One region of the Desulfosporosinus sp. FKA genome, then DNA from elsewhere that is predicted to be linked to it. Evidence: riboswitches for the same ligand, from Rfam matches in the RefSeq annotation. Region 1 holds a riboswitch; each other region holds the start of a gene.
What was found. A riboswitch is a leader RNA that binds a small molecule or an ion and turns the genes downstream of it on or off. The one in region 1 is predicted to bind FMN.
Positions count from the first base shown of each region.

Region 1 (5,478 bases):
GACCGGGAACGAACTTTATCAAAAACATCGATCTGGCCCTGTTGATTAAAATAGAGAATAGGTTTGATTTGAAGTAAAGTACCGATCAAGGCAGCTGCTCCCCCGATTCGTCCGCCTCGCCGCAGATTCTCCAGTGTATTAACAATAAAATAAAGCTCCGTTTGTTCTTTTAGTGACTTAAGGTTATGCATAATTTCCGCAGCATCTAATCTATTCTCTGCCCATTCTGCTGCCGCCCAGGCCAAAACTCCGAGCCCTAAGGCCGAAGACTGAGAATCAAAAAGGTATATTTTTTTGCTGGAAGCAAGCTCAATTGCCATTTGGGCAGATCTTAAAGTTCCGCTTATGGCACTCGAAAGATGAAGACTAATTATTTTTTCTACGCCTTGTGAAAACAAGGATTCATAGGCTTCAAGAAAAGCTCCAACCGATGGTTGGGAAGTTGTTGATAAACTATTAATATGATTAAGCTTTTCGAAATATTGCTCATTCGATAATTCTGTTTCCGAAAAAGTCTCGGTGCCGATGATCACTGAAAGGGGAACGATTGTAATCTGGAATTGCTTCACTATATCATTCGTTAAATATCCTGTTGAATCCATCACAATTCCTGTTTTTCTCAAGTTTCTTCTCTCCTCAAGATTTATGCCTGGTTTATCCCATCAGAACTGCCTTTTTATCTCCTTACCAATTAATATTTCTAACTCTGTACAAATAATGTTGACAGGATCAAAGGGGTTTGTTATTATAGTATTCGTTCTGATAAACGAATTGCGGGGCGTAGCGCAGTTTGGTAGCGCGCTTGGTTCGGGACCAAGAGGCCGTGGGTTCGAATCCCGTCGCCCCGACCATCTAGTATTAGAGGATCTCCAGTTTTGGAGATCTTTTTATTTTTTGAAGAGAAATAATCCATATCTTTAGCAATTATTTTAATCCCTAATGGTTAATTATGTAAACACCAATTTCCTTTATTATGAAATAAAGGAAATTGGTCTATTACTATCTCGTCCAATAGTGAACTCGTTCAGCTAAAGATGAACACTTAAATATTTTTTATTGTTTCGATTAGGTGCTACAATAGGTTATAAATCAGATGCACTATAATCTAAAGATAAAACGCTGAGAAGGAGCCTAGCATGTTAGAGGGAAATAAAATAAAGATTCGCCCTATTGAAGAGGATGACATTGATATTATCTGCCAATGGTTAAACGATGAGGAAATTAATTATTGGTCAAGTGGAGCTTGGCCGCTAAATACTCTTTATTCCAAAGATCAAATCATGGAAAAGTATCTCGACGGCCCTTCTGACGTTTACCGGTACGCAATATTGAATGAGAAGAACTTGATAATTGGTACCATTGGTTTTAAAGAAGTCAATGTTCCAGGTCGTTCGGCAACCCTGTTTATTGTTATTGGTGATAAATCATATTGGGGTAAAGGCTACGGAACAGATGCTATTATAACCTTTGTTCGCTTTCTCTTTACTCAATGGAACTTTCATAGGATTTCATTGGATACTTGGGACGAAAACCTTCGGGCAATCAGAGCCTACGAAAAAGTTGGCTTTAAAATCGAAGGACGCCAGCGAGAGGCACGCTATGTACTGGGAACTTATCATGATGCTGTCCTTATGGGATTATTGCGCGATGAATTTTTGATCCTTCACGGAAAATAATAGGTTGCCAAATTGCTGGACCTGGAGTACACTATAATCAAATTTAATAATAAACTATCCTCTGGGGTTGGGTGAAATTCCCTATCGGCGGTACAGCCCGCGAGCCTTTTTGGCAGATCCGGTTTAATTCCGGAGCCGACAGTAAAGTCTGGATGAGAAGAGGAATAGATTAAAATGCGTCTTTTTATACGCTTTTTTACTATGACTTTTAGCTCAACACTCGAGGATAGCGAGTGTTTTTTTATTTCCTATTTTTATTTCCTAATTATTGGCTTTGCTCCTTTATGGTATTTACGATTTTTGGGGGAAACTATCTTAAAAAAGTTTCAGAAAGGAATTATATGCAGCGGGAAACTTTTCAAAAATCAACGGACGAAACTTTTATGTCTAAAGCCATTAAACTGGCAGGTCAGGCCTGGGGGAGAACTAGTCCAAACCCAATGGTCGGGTGTATTCTCGTCAAAAATAATCAAATCATCGGGCGCGGTTACCATCAAAAAGCCGGAACTCCTCATGCTGAAGTCCATGCCTTGTCAGAAGCTCAAGATCAAGCCAAGGATGCAACAGCTTATGTTACTTTAGAACCTTGCTCACATTTCGGCCGAACCCCGCCCTGCTCTGACGCTCTAATTAAGGCAGGCGTCAAACGTGTTGTTGTAGCTATGCAAGACCCCAATCCTCTCGTTGCAGGCCGCGGAATTCAACGATTACGTAAAGCCGGGATTCAAGTTGACGTGGGAGTATTGCACCATGAGGCTGCATCCTTAAATGAAGCATTTTGCAAAGCAATAACCACAACTATGCCTTTCGTCCTATACAAGACAGCCTTAACTCTAGACGGAAAAATTGCCACCGGAACCGGAGATTCTCGCTGGGTGAGCAGCGAGCTCTCTCGCCAATACGTCCATCAATTACGTAATCAATACGATGTTATTCTTGTTGGCAGTGAAACAATCATTCATGACAACCCCGCACTAACCTGCCGCTTATCAGGCGGACGAGATCCTATTCGGCTTGTTGTTGACGGCCGATGCCGTTTAGCTGAAAACTCTCAGGTTCTCACCTCCTCCGCCGAAAGTCCTTGTATTATTGCTACAACAAAGGCAGCGCCGGTCGATAAGCTCAGTCGATTGCAAAAGCTTAAGAACGTTGAAATCTGGCAATACGATACTTCACGTTATGTCCCTCTTAAGCAAATGCTTAAAGATCTTGTTTGCCGAGGATGGATCAGTGTCTTACTTGAAGGCGGCGGTCGTTTAGCAGGTGCTCTTATTGAAAACGAGTGTGTCGACAAATTAGAATGTTTTATCGCTCCTAAATTAGTAGGAGGAAATGGGCCTTCTCCCCTTTCAGGCTTGAACATTCAATTGATGAAAGATGCCATAGAGCTCTATGACCTCCAGGCAGATATGAATTTTAGAGATATTCATGTAACAGGATATTTTAGGCCACATGAAATTATCCAGTAACGGCCTTTAAAGGAGGATACAAGTGTTTACCGGAATTGTTGAAGAACTTGGTATAGTACGTGATCTTCGCCTCTTACCAGACTCCGGAAAACTAACGCTGCAGGGAAAAAAAGTCCTTGAGAGAACCCAATTGGGAGACAGCATTGCTGTCAATGGGGTCTGCCTGACAGTGATTCAGCAAAACAGTGACGAATTTACCGTCGATGTAATGGCTGAAACTCTAGCGAAAACGAATCTTGGCGATTTGAAGAGCGGCAGCCGGGTAAATTTAGAGCGGGCCCTCCAACTCCAAACCCGCTTGGGAGGACATCTAGTGAGCGGGCATGTTGACGGCGTTGGTTCAATTCGTAAGATAACGCCCTGGGGTATTGCCAAACTTCTCGAAATCACTGCCCCTTCCACTCTTCTTTCCTTCGTTTTGCCCAAAGGATCCATTGCTATTGACGGAATTTCACTTACCGTTGTCGATGTAGAACATGATTACTTTTCAGTTTCTCTTATTCCTCACACTTTCCAAGAAACCACTTTAGGCTTAAAACAGATCGGCTCAAGGGTTAATTTAGAAACTGACCTGATAGGAAAATATGTTGCCCGTTTTATGGGGCTCAACCGAGCTGCAGATTCCAAGGAAGATATTAGTATGACATTTTTAGCGGAAAATGGTTTTGCTTAGAGTCTAAGAATAATGGATAAAATTAAAAAGGAGTTGACCGTCATGCAATTTAATACCATTGAAGAAGCCATAGAAGATATCCTTCAAGGAAAAATGATCGTCATGGTCGACGATGAAGATCGGGAAAACGAAGGGGACTTAGTTATGGCCGCTGAGTTAGCAACTCCCGAAGCCATCAATTTCATGGCAACCTTCGGACGAGGTCTGATTTGTGTTCCTATGACAAAGGAGCGTATTCAAGCCTTAAAGCTTGAACCCATGGTTACTCATAATACTGACCCTCATGGAACTGCTTTTACAGTCAGCGTGGACGCCTCGGATAGTTCAACGGGAATTTCCGCCTTTGAACGTGCTCATACCGTAAAAGTTCTTATGAATCCCGCCAGTACCCCAGAGGATTTGCATCGTCCCGGCCACATCTTCCCCCTTCAAGCTCAGAAAGGCGGAGTACTGGTACGGGCAGGCCATACCGAAGGTGCTGTAGATTTAGCTCGTCTTGCCGGATTAAAGCCTGCAGGGGTTATCTGTGAGATCATGAACGAAAATGGAACGATGGCTCGAGTCCCCGATTTACAACTTTTTGTAGAGAAACACAACCTAAAAATTGTTACTCTTAAAGACCTTATCGCATATCGACGTCAATCCGAGAAACTTATTGAAAGAGGAGAAACTATCCACCTCCCCACAGACTTTGGTGACTTTCGTGCCGTCGGTTACTTGAGTGTCATCGATCAAAAAGAACATATAGCTCTCGTTAAAGGGAACGTTGATGACGGAAATCCTGTTCTTGTCAGAGTACATTCGGAATGTCTTACGGGTGATGTATTCCATTCCCGCCGTTGCGACTGCGGTGATCAACTTGCAGCGGCATTAGAAGAAATTGAACGCGAAGGCCGCGGCGTTTTGCTTTATATGAGACAGGAAGGCCGTGGGATTGGTCTTCTTAACAAGCTCAAGGCCTATAAGCTTCAAGAGGAGGGCAAAGACACCGTTGAAGCAAATCTAGCTTTAGGATTCCCTGAAGACTTACGCGATTATGGAGTGGGCGCCCAAATATTAGCAGATCTCGGCATTTCCAAGGTCCGTTTAATGACGAACAATCCAAGAAAAATAGTTGGCCTTGAAGGATACGGTTTAAAGGTCGCCGAACGGGTTCCTGTTGAAATACCTTCCAAACCTGAAAATCTAAAATATCTCTGTACAAAGAAAACGAAATTAGGCCATTATTTATCAGCCGTTCACTAACATCTATGGTTCTAAAAACTGCTCAAAAAGAAAGGGTGTTTAATAACATTATGAAAACCTTCGAAGGAAAACTGCTAGCTCAAGAATTGAAAGTCGGAATTGTGGCAGCTCGATTTAATGAATTTATTACGAGCAAGCTGGTCAGCGGTGCTTTAGATGCTTTAAAACGTCACGGTGCTCTTGAAGAGAATATAGAATTAGCCTGGGTTCCGGGAGCCTTTGAAATTCCACTTGTCGCCCAAACAATGGCCAATTCTAAACAATACGATGCTGTTATCTGCCTTGGTGCAGTTATTCGCGGGGCTACTCCCCATTTTGATTTAGTCAGTAACGAGGTTAGCAAAGGAATTGCACAAGTCGGATTACAAAGCGGAATTCCGGTTATTTTTGGAGTTTTGTCAACAGACAGCATCGA
Region 1 is NZ_NAHZ01000033.1:61,172-66,649, reverse strand. It holds gene B5771_RS19645 (DegV family protein) at 1-623, opposite strand, end outside; tRNA gene B5771_RS19640 (tRNA-Pro) at 775-851, shown strand; gene B5771_RS19635 (GNAT family protein) at 1,137-1,676, shown strand; FMN riboswitch at 1,730-1,844, shown strand; gene ribD (bifunctional diaminohydroxyphosphoribosylaminopyrimidine deaminase/5-amino-6-(5-phosphoribosylamino)uracil reductase RibD) at 2,018-3,145, shown strand; gene B5771_RS19625 (riboflavin synthase) at 3,168-3,818, shown strand; gene B5771_RS19620 (bifunctional 3,4-dihydroxy-2-butanone-4-phosphate synthase/GTP cyclohydrolase II) at 3,861-5,063, shown strand; gene ribE (6,7-dimethyl-8-ribityllumazine synthase) at 5,114-5,478, shown strand, end outside.

Region 2 (5,478 bases), 130 kb from region 1:
AATTTTGATGGTGTTTTCTTCATCATTGTTCTTAACCAGTTTAATAAGATGGTCTACTGTATATAGATGATATTCGGCCCTTCCATCTAAAGATTCATAATTGCGCTCGGTTAAGGCTTTGGCGAAATCGTGACATACTCTCTTTATCACCAGCATCTCTTCGGTATCCTCAATCTTCACAACGTTATGGTTATCATCCGGCCTGGTATTATTATCAATGGTCTTATCCTGAGCGATCAGAGATCCCAGAATATCTGTCAAGACCTTTTTTAAAACTTCCGTCTTCATTTGATCTCCCTCTTTCACGGTCCTCATAAACTCACACTTAAAGTAGTTTATGAATCATGAAAGAATTCGGATACTCGCCCTTTGGTCAATGTTCTTTTCAGCGGCTGTTAAGTATTCAACTTGTTCTTAAAAATAACAAGAAGGCTATCGCACTCCACCATAAGCGAAAATAGCCTTAATGCTTCTTAATCTTAAGGAGCTGCCATAAATCATTAATTATTTCTTTTTTGACAGAAGATTACTGATAAATCCTTTGATTCCGCCTTTTTTGGGGCTTTCCCAGGCAGGCTGAACAGGCATCTGCCCTCCGTACCCTTGATTAATCATCTGATTTGGATATCCCTGGGTTGGATAACTTTGGGGCGGATACCCTTGTGGTTGATACCCTTGGGATTGCGGCATCATTGGTTGCTGGAGCGCCTGATTTTGCTGGAAACCTTGCGGCGGATAACCGGGAGCAGCGTACCCCTGCCCTCCAGCTTGTGGACCAGGACCCCAATTTGCATTTCCTCCCATCATCCCGCCTGGCATAGTTCCAGCCTGACCGCCTCCAAAGTTATTTGTTGGCTGGGAAAATCCTGGTGGCATAAGCAAACCACCCGGAAGCCCGAACTTAGGTGCAAATCTTTGCAGTCCTCGGCCTAATAATGGTGTCCGGTCAAATTGCCCTGAACCATTCGGCATTTGGTAGCCTTGAGTTCCTTGAGGCATCATTTGAACTTGTTGATTCCCAAATATATTCATTTTACCTAACGGCATTGGTGCTTCACCCTCATTCCATTCTTGTAATATGGTAAATTGTGGTACAATACAAGATATTCAAGTTATAACCGTTTGTCACCAAGTAAGATAACAACAAATTACCTCTCTTTTACTATAAAGAGAGGTAATTCCGACTGTTCTTATTATTTTCCGGTATGTAGGATTGTTTTGGGCTCTCTTATCAACTGTTAGCTAACTTTCTTAATATATCTCTTTGCTGTCTATAGCGATTTCGATAGATTGTTGAATTGCTGCAATTTGGACTATATCGATTAGATATTTTTATGTTCTTAACAAGTGTCGTTGGCAAGTCCTCGATCGTTCCTGTCGCATAAGCCGCAAGTAGACAATTTGTCAGTACGGCGCCACCAGAAATTTCTAACGTAATAGCTTCACTTTGCATAACATCGGCCTTAATCTGATTCCACAGATTATCTCTGCTCCCGCCCTCTGTAATAGTTATTCTGTTAATATCAATTCCGGCATTTCTGTAAGTATCTGTAATTTCCATATAATCATAAGCAATTGCCTCTAAAACAGCTCGCCATAAAACAAATTGGTCCGTATCTAAATTCATGTTTAAAAAACAACCTTTAATATTAGCCCATTCACCGTATCCGCCGGTTAAGTATGGTAAAAACATCACCTCATTACATCCAGGCGGAATTTTTTCCGCTTTTTGGCTTAGCGATTGATAATATTTATCATCTTCAGCCTTTTGACAAAGATTATCCTTAAACCAGCGCAAGGCTAAACCTCCAGTTCTAACAAATCCCCAATAAAAATAGGTATCTTTCAATGTTCCGCTATTAAAAATCAAACCGCTTCCTTTTTTACTTAATTCCGGGATTATTCCAGTGGTAGAAACACAAAACATAGCACATGTTCCTGCCACGTCAACAGCCTTATTCGCTTCAACAATTCCACTTCCTAACATGGACTGCATCGTATCTCCTGCTCCGGCACAAATCGGGATACCTGCTGGACATCCAGTTTCTTGTGCTGTCTCTTCCGATAAGGCACCAATAATATCCCAAGGTTTTACAATCTTCGGCAGATATGCTTTATCAATCTTTAAAAGAGCTAGTTGTTCATCGGACCATTCTTTATCATAAATTCGGTAACCAAGACCCCAGCCCGACATTGTTCCCCAATCAATAAAAGCATCACGGCTGTCTAAACCGGCCAAATTCATAAGAATGTAAGGAGCATTGTGGACAAACTTTTTGCCCCTTTCTTGAAACGCTTTATTATTAGCTAACAGCCACCTGGCATGCAAAGCGGGAAACATACAAGATGGTTCAGCATTGCCGGTCTCTTTGCCCCAAATATCCAGATCCAATTGATTTAAAGTTTCCACATCGCTTTGAGTCCTAGAATCCAAATAATTAATGTAAGGAGTAATCGCCTTCCCTCTCTCGTCAACCCCAACAATTCCACAAATAATTCCGTCACCCATAATGGCTTTAATTAGACTAGGGTCAATGCCCTTAGTTTGCAATTGCTCAATACATTGTTTAATTCCCAATTTAGTCAAGGATAAGTATTCTTCAGCATCCATATCCACCCATCCCGGCTGGGGGCAGCTCATCGTTGTCTGATTGGATGCTTTTGCGACACAGTGCATAGTTTCAGTATAAACAGCCACTTTTACGCTTTGTGATCCCGCATCAAAACTAAGATAGCAGCTTTCCAAAGTATACATCTCCTTTAATGTTTATGAACGCTAGTGAACTCGAGGGACCCACCCCCACTGATAAACCACAGGATAAAAAAATCTCTTAAGCATCCTTAAGAGATTTTGACAAGACAAACTTAATACATAATAGCGATTATGTATATGAACATCACCTTCTCTCATCCAGACTATACTGTCGGCTTCGGAATTCAACCGAATCTGCTTTACGGCTCGCGGGCTTTACCGCCGATAGGGAATTTCACCCAACCCTGAAGGATGATTATATTAACTTATTAATAAAGTAACACCATTGCTTCACTTTGTCAATTTAAGCCAATTCCCCAGATATCAGATCTTTTAAGCACTCAGTACCTAAAGAAAGCACTTGAAAACCAAATTTCATTAACTGAACATCATCATGCCTTATCTCTTCAAATCGTTCCGCAGTTACATCCATTTTTTCGAGCAAGGAAGTATTATGCCTTAAATAGCTTTTGAAGTTATCCAAATCGTAACAAGCTAAGAAGAATAACTTAATCATCTTATTATCAATTTCAAGCTCACCTGTAAGTTTTAAATAACTGGGGATTTGACTAAACCCTTGTTCCATTTCTTCGTAAATTTCTAACCCCTGGTCAGAAATCCACTCTTTAATAGTTTGGCTTTTTTTCTCATTCAACCCATGGCAACGGGAAGATTCAAAAATAAAGGAGTATTTTCCTCCCCCCAGCATGTCCACCGGCGCAATACGGCAAGACCAGGGCCGTTCTTTATAAACCCGACACCCTTTTGGGGTAATGAAAGGACATGTTAAATTATCCTCCTCAGACATCTTAATCTGAACTATAGAAAAACCGGTGGGCAATTGCACGTTTAGAGTGTATTTATCCAGGAATTCTTCTGAAGAAATACCGAGCAAATTCTTCATTCTGAGGACATCATAAGGTGTGAGATAAATATTAATGTCGCGGCAGCATTTTTTAAAACAATCGAGACCGTCATGACAAAGAAAATTAAACTCACTGTCCTCATTCAAAACTAACTTTCGCTGATCCATAATTAACTAAGTCTCCTTCCACTCCTTGTCGTTGTATAGCCAGTATTCAGTTCTCATCAACGTAATCAAAACTTACAAACCCACCGCCCAATGCAGTTGTCTGAAACCATTGCCCTAAATCAATTTCTTTTATATACCCGCCATCCAAAATTCTTATCGTTGCTCTGCTGTCTTCTTCGGCGTACAACATTGAAATGATGGTTACCCAGTGCCAAGAATCCAATCGTTTTTCTTCTCCATTATCTAAATTTAGAAAAGCTACAGGTCTGTCATTGCCCAATGCTTGATCTAAAAACGTCAAAAGTTGCTGAAATAAGGGACGAGATTTTCGGCCTTTAGGTACATCTAAAATTTCAAGTTGTATAGTTCGTTTCATTGCTTCTGCATATTTCAGGACATCATCGCCGAAAAGTTTTGTCGTTGGAATTCCACGCATTGTTGGTTTCACATATTGATAAACTTCTTCCATTAATAATAAGGCCTTGCGCTTTGTCCATAGCCGCTTATCCGATATCGAGCTCTTTCGCGTACAGTTGAGGTAATACACAATATTCGTTGCAACCGTCGGTCCGCATCCGGCTCGGCGCTGCCACATCGTAGTATACCACTCTTGATTGCAGCCATAAAAACTATTTTGAGTATCTTCTTCCTGTATTTTAAAAATATTTTCGTCAGCAATTGATCGATTTATCATAGATTCCTCCAGAAAATAGAATTTGGTGAGGAGATGAAGGCCATTATAGTAATTATACCGTAAAGATCATCCGTTTTAATAGCCGCGTTAGAGTTTTTCTAGAAAAGCCACACGCCTGGCACCCAAATAGCGTGAAGCCCAGTAAGAATTCGTTATATTATCAAAACAAACGCCGTATGCTTCAGAATCAATCATCATATTGTTTCCAATATAAATCCCTACATGAGATGCACCAGCTTCATAAGTGCTGAAGAAAAGGAGATCACCGGGTTTTAGATCCGTTTCAGGAATTCCTATGCCCTCCTTAAACTGATCTTGAGACACGCGATTTAATTTAACTCCAAAATGCCCATATACATACTGAACAAATCCTGAACAATCAAAACCGGGGCTTGAAGTAGTTCCGCCCCAAACATAAGGCGTTCCCAAATATTGTTCAGCATAGGCTAAGATAGACTGAAAATTATAAGGAATAGACACTAACTGCTTGTTTTTGCTATTTAAAAGATCAGCGTCAGCAGCATCACTTGGATTTATGCCGTCCGCACGCCCGGCTGCAGCTAATGAGGTTTCTAAGGATTGTTCTTGAGCCAATTCATCGATATTGGATTGTACTTCTATTGAAGAAAGTATTGTTGTTTTCTCTTGAGAATTTACTTGAGCAAGGAGATTTTGCTGGGTAGATAAGAGCTGTTGCTGTGTTTGTTGTAATTTCTTTTTATCTTCAAGCGAGGCCTTTACTGAAGCCATTTTCTCACTGATTAAGGACTGCTTCTTAGTAATATTGGTATTGGCAATTGAAATCTCCTGATTCAAGTCTCTAAAATCGTCAATAATATAAGAGACATATTCCCAGCGATCAAGAAAGTCTGACATACTCGTCGATTGAAATAACACGTTCATATATGGAAGATAACCCACTTCTTCATTTCCACTTTGATAAAAAGTATTTAGGATATCTCCCAATTTATCACTATCGTCTTGATGTTGCTTTTGAAG
Region 2 is NZ_NAHZ01000033.1:195,172-200,649, reverse strand. It holds gene B5771_RS20285 (hypothetical protein) at 1-288, opposite strand, end outside; gene B5771_RS20280 (hypothetical protein) at 505-1,047, opposite strand; gene B5771_RS20275 (FGGY family carbohydrate kinase) at 1,232-2,755, opposite strand; FMN riboswitch at 2,896-3,010, opposite strand; gene B5771_RS20270 (YkgJ family cysteine cluster protein) at 3,057-3,785, opposite strand; gene B5771_RS20265 (hypothetical protein) at 3,832-4,479, opposite strand; gene B5771_RS20260 (NlpC/P60 family protein) at 4,567-5,478, opposite strand, start outside.
Region 2: linked by a shared signal. The riboswitch ahead of B5771_RS20275 (FGGY family carbohydrate kinase) and the one ahead of ribD (bifunctional diaminohydroxyphosphoribosylaminopyrimidine deaminase/5-amino-6-(5-phosphoribosylamino)uracil reductase RibD) in region 1 are both predicted to bind FMN.

Region 3 (5,478 bases), on a different contig from region 1:
GGTTGCCAAGAAGCTTAAAGAACATGTAGAGAAGGCAATTTCATCTTTGGGAAATAAAGGATGCCATGTTATTGTTGCGGCTGATTCAGCAAACGCCCAACAACAGGTTTTAAAAATTCTTGCTGGTAATAAGCAGGTCGCCATAAGTAAGAATCCAATTTTTGCGGAGATCGGTTTGAGAGATTTCCTAAAAGCAAACGGTGTGGAGGTCAAGAATACTGACCTCGGAGAACGATTAGCCGGTACGGAAATTGATGTTCATCCCTGGATTGCAACGTTGAATAAAGAGATAACTGACCAAGCAATGGTTGCTCAAGTAAAAGATGAAATCAAACGCACTGTAGCCAATTTGGAATATGGAATCACAGGTGCTGAGGCAATCGTGGAACAAAATGGAACGATTACCCTTTTAGAAAGTGAAGGGAACGTCAGATTCACCTCAAATCTTCCCTATAACCATATAGTGCTTGCCGGTATGGATAAGATCGTTCCAACCCTTGAGGATGCTTTAACAGTTTGTCGGACAATGAGTATTTATGGGTTAGGAAAAGATATGCTTCGTTATATCTCCTTTATCAATGGTCCCAGTCGGACAGCTGATATCGAATTTAAAATGGTCCAAGGTATGCATGGCCCTAAAGAAGTCTATGTCATTTTAATTGATAATGGTCGTTTGGCAGCAGCAGAAGGCGGGGAGGGGGATTTGCTGAAATGTTTACACTGTGGAAGCTGTTTGGTTAATTGTCCCAAATATCTGACGGAAGGACTGGAAAGGGGTTATCGTTATACGGGTAAAAGGGTGAACGTTCTGACAGTCTTTTTAGAGGGGGTGCATACAACAGAAACTACAGATTGTGGAGATTGCCGGAAATGCAATGAACTATGTCCGGTCAGTATTCAGGTTTAGAAATAAAATATGCTTAAAAGTATTGGGAGAATGAAAGCGAGATGGAAATAAAAATTCCTGGTGTTATGGAGGATCTTCATGCAATTTGAAAAGGTTAAGCCGCGCCGGACGTATCAAGAGGTACTAAAACAAATTAATAATCTAATTATCGAAGGAAAGTTGAGTCCCGGCGATCGTTTGATGGGAGAACGGGAGATGGCTGCAGAATTGGGCGTAAGCCGCACAACACTGCGCGAGGCTTTACGAACTATGGAACTTTTAGGCTTGGTAGAAATTAAACCGGGGGGCGGAACGTTTATTCGGGATGTTCAGCTGGACTATGTGATTAACCCCTTAGCTTTAGCCTTATCTGTCGAACCAACCCGCCTTGATGAACTGTGGGAAATACGTATTACCCTCGAGGCAGAATGTGCTCGCTTAGCTGCAGAGCGGGCGAGTGAGGAAAGCTTGCGTTGGATTGCGCATGCACTTAAGGATATGCAAAGAGAACATCATGACTTAGATGCTTATGCTAAGGCGGATATGCGATTTCATTATATGGTTGCTCAAGCTTCTCAGAACACTCTTATGAATCGGCTTCTTCAAACATTGGTTGTACATATTTTTGAGTTAATTAAAAGGACTGGGCCGCTTCGTTTTAGTCATGATGTAGGTGGACTTCGTACTGTTCGGGAGCATGTTGCGATTTATGAGGCGATTTCGCGTCATGATTCAGGAAAAGCGCAGAGCCTTATGCGGAGGCATTTAGAGGAAGCAAGGAAAGAGCTTGCATAACGCGTCCATCACTCTCGAATGGTGGACCTCAATTAACTAGAATGGTGGAATTTCAAACACGAAGCTCTACGACGGACGAAACTTAAGGAATGCTGCATTGTACGATATGCCGCCGATCTTAAGGTATTTTCCATCGCTTACAGTTCACAATAGCTGATAGAATTGTTATAATAAATTGACTTAGTCTCAGGGCGGGGTGAAATTCCCCACCGGCGGTATCCCAGTTTCTGGGGAGCCCGCGAGCGCTTCTTAATTTTAAGAAGGTCAGCAGATCTGGTGAGAGGCCAGGGCCGACGGTAATAGTCCGGATGAAAGAGATATACAGGTGTGCCAAATTTTTTAATTCAAGCGATCTAATATTAGGGAGGCTGTCTGTTGGTTCGCCCTGATTCTGGTAAGTCAATATTTAAAGGGGGATTTACCATGAATCAATCCTATTTATCTACATTTGGAAGCTCGTTTGAAAGGGTGGAAAAAGCGTTAGACTCTTTGAGGAACGGGCAGGGGGTATTAGTTACTGATGATGAACATCGGGAAAATGAAGGAGATCTAATGTTCTCGGCTCAATTTTTAACAGTAGCACAGATGGCAATGCTTATTCAGGAATGTAGTGGAATCGTATGTTTATGTTTGACGGATGAAAAGGTAAACGAGTTGTCGTTGCCTATGATGGTGGAAAACAATACAAGCAGATTTCAAACTGCTTTTACCGTATCGATTGAAGCAGCAAATGGAGTTACAACAGGTGTTTCTGCGGCTGACCGAGTTACTACTGTCAAAGCCGCTACGGCAGAAGAGGCAAAACCTCAAGATCTTCATCGCCCCGGTCATGTTTTTCCTTTAAGAGCATGTCCTGGTGGTGTCTTAGAACGGCCGGGTCATACAGAAGCTAACATCGATTTAATGCGTTTAGCAGGTTTGAAACCCTGTGGCGTATTATGTGAACTTACAAATCCAGACGGAACTATGGCTCGCTTACCAGAAATCGTGGCCTTCGCTGAAAAAAATAATGTACCTGTGGTAACGATCGAGGACTTGATAGATTACCGTAAACAGTATCATATAATTTAATTGAATTTCTTTAACCGGCTTATTGAGTATTTGCTTAAAAGCCGGTTATCATATTTACTGGCAATGTAGACTAGGAAACGTGGGAATATAAAGTTCTTAACTATAAACTCAATTGAAGACTTACAAATAGTTATTGGTAAATCTGTGGATAATGTTTTCCCGAAGCAGGGACATAAAAAATTCTGCTTTGGACAAAATTACGATTATTGTAACTTGAAACATAAAACCAATCGTGATATGATCATACTTACTATTAAAAGAGAAATCGGTGATGACATTGGATAAGATCTCATTAGATAAAGAAATAATTCTCAATGCCACTGAAGAGGTCATTCGCCGTTTTGGACCAGATAAAGCGAATATCACAGACGTGGCAAAATTATTAAAAGTCAGTCATGCTGCCATTTATAGATATTATAATGGTAAAGCTGCCCTTTGGAATGCTGTTACAGAACGCTGGCTTGCAAATTTGCATGCTCCTTCAAAAAGTATTTTAAAAGAAGATAGTCCTGCTGATATTAAGCTTTTTCATTTACTGGAAGACTTTGCGGAAGCTAAACGTCGCAGTGCCATTAATGATCCAGAAATGTTTGCCAATTACATTAAACTGGCTCAAAACTCAATGCAAGTAATTGAAAAGGGTATAGAAGACGGAATTAATCAAATCAAGGAGGTTATAGAACAAGGAATTACAGAAGGTATATTTTTCATAGAATTTCCTTATCAAGCGGCAAGATCCGTATATCTTGCAACCAGTGTTTTTATCCACCCAAACTCATTCGCAGATCCTGAGCGAAAACAAAACATAGAATCTGTGGTAAATCTTCTAATAAGAGGACTTAAAAATCCCAAAAACTGAATCGAGTAGGTGAGGCCGATCAACCTTCTCCTCTTACAAAACTCCAAATACGATAAAGTAAACTTTTAAGCCCTTGACGTTCCAAATAGGAATTGTTGAGGGCGTTATTGTATGCCGGGACTTTTCGCATTTTTTGCAAAAGCATGGTCAAGCTGAAAGCAGCGAACATTTATAACACGTTCTTTCACCGCTGCAGTCATCAAATATAATAGTCATTAAACTTGAAAGTGAACTCGTTCAGCTAAAGCTGAACAGCGGGGCTTCCTTAAAAAAACAGGATAAATATAAATTTATTACAAGTTACATATTTATTGTATTGTAATTATCTACTCATAATGATATAATTCGTTTTAAGGTTACAAATATTAAAACATTAAACTTGTAATCAATGAGGGGAGTTAATATGGATTTATTACAGGTTGATCCGACAAAATTTACGAATATGTTTAGTCTCAATTAGACAGCGAAGATTGTATACATTCTTCCAATTCCGTATAAGGTAATGTTACTATTTAATTTATTAGGAGGATTTTATTATGCGTATTTTTGTCACTGGAGCAACAGGTTATATCGGTTCGGCGGTTGTACAAGAACTGATTCAGGCTGGACATAAAGTGATTGGTTTAACACGTTCGGAAGAGGGTGCCAAAAAATTAGAAAATGTTGGAGCGGAAGCACTGAAGGGGACACTGGAAGATACGGAATATCTTTGTAAAGGAGCCTCCATGGCAGAAGGTGTTATTCATATGGCTTTCCGACATGATTTTTCAGATTTTGCAGGATCCCTTGCTATTGATTTAAATGTAATTAACGCAATAGGTGAAACCCTTGTAGATACTGGAAAACCTTTTATGACCACTGCTCATGCCAATGGGGATGCTTCGGATAAGGCTACATTAGCTTTAGCTGAGAGAGGGGTTCGCTCCGCTGTCATTAGTCTTGCACCCTCCGTGCATAGTGATGCGGATAGGCATGGATTTATTCCACAACTTATCAGTATTGCACGCTCAAAAGGAATATCTGCCTATGTTGAAGATGGAGCTAATCGATGGCCGGCTATTCATAGACTTGATGCTGCTAAGCTTTTTCGTCTGGCGATTGAAAAAGCACCGGCTGGTTCATATTTTACAGGAAGAGGCGAAGCAGGAATTCCTTTTCGTGAAATTGCCAGTACTATCGGAAAACACTTAAACGTTCCGGTGGTAAGCATCTCACGTGAGGAAGCCAATGCTCACTTCGGGTTTCTTGGTGCATTGGCCGCACTTGATATTCCAAGTGTAAAGCCGGGAAACTCTCCACAAACAAAAGAGATATTGGGATGGAACCCGGTGCATCCAGGCTTAATTGCAGATTTGGAACAAGGTCATTATTTCAATAAATAATCTACTGCATCACAAAAGTATAGTTTAGGGTTTATCCAGTTTTTAAGCCCCGATGTTCAGCTTTAACTGAACGAGTTCACTGTAAGTTTGTTATGGGCCTATAATATGACTAAAATATATAATGCGCTGGCATGAGAATATAGCAGTTCTCACGCCAACGCATTTTGTTTTTATAATTTTTACTTTTTACTATACTTAAAGGTGTATTTATTATATAATTAAAAATAGGCATAAATAGCCAAAATATTATATAACTAATTATAGTATATCACAAATACCTTAGGAATGTCAAGTGGTTTCTTCAAGATTCTTATTAAAGGAGCGTGATCCGATGGACAGTTACCAAGAAAATTATCAAGAGGAGATTGAGTATCTTAGGAAGGCATTGGCTTTTATCGAGGAAGAAGTGGAAAAAGAAGCGAAGAATTTAGAAGAAAAAAAGAGTGATTTAATTGCCGCCAGAAAAGATATGTACGAAAATACCA
Region 3 is NZ_NAHZ01000034.1:498,004-503,481, reverse strand. It holds gene B5771_RS23565 (LUD domain-containing protein) at 1-907, shown strand, start outside; gene B5771_RS23560 (FadR/GntR family transcriptional regulator) at 986-1,681, shown strand; FMN riboswitch at 1,860-2,005, shown strand; gene ribB (3,4-dihydroxy-2-butanone-4-phosphate synthase) at 2,105-2,752, shown strand; gene B5771_RS23550 (TetR family transcriptional regulator) at 3,024-3,611, shown strand; gene B5771_RS23545 (SDR family oxidoreductase) at 4,148-4,993, shown strand; gene B5771_RS23540 (UvrD-helicase domain-containing protein) at 5,325-5,478, shown strand, end outside.
Region 3: linked by a shared signal. The riboswitch ahead of ribB (3,4-dihydroxy-2-butanone-4-phosphate synthase) and the one ahead of ribD (bifunctional diaminohydroxyphosphoribosylaminopyrimidine deaminase/5-amino-6-(5-phosphoribosylamino)uracil reductase RibD) in region 1 are both predicted to bind FMN.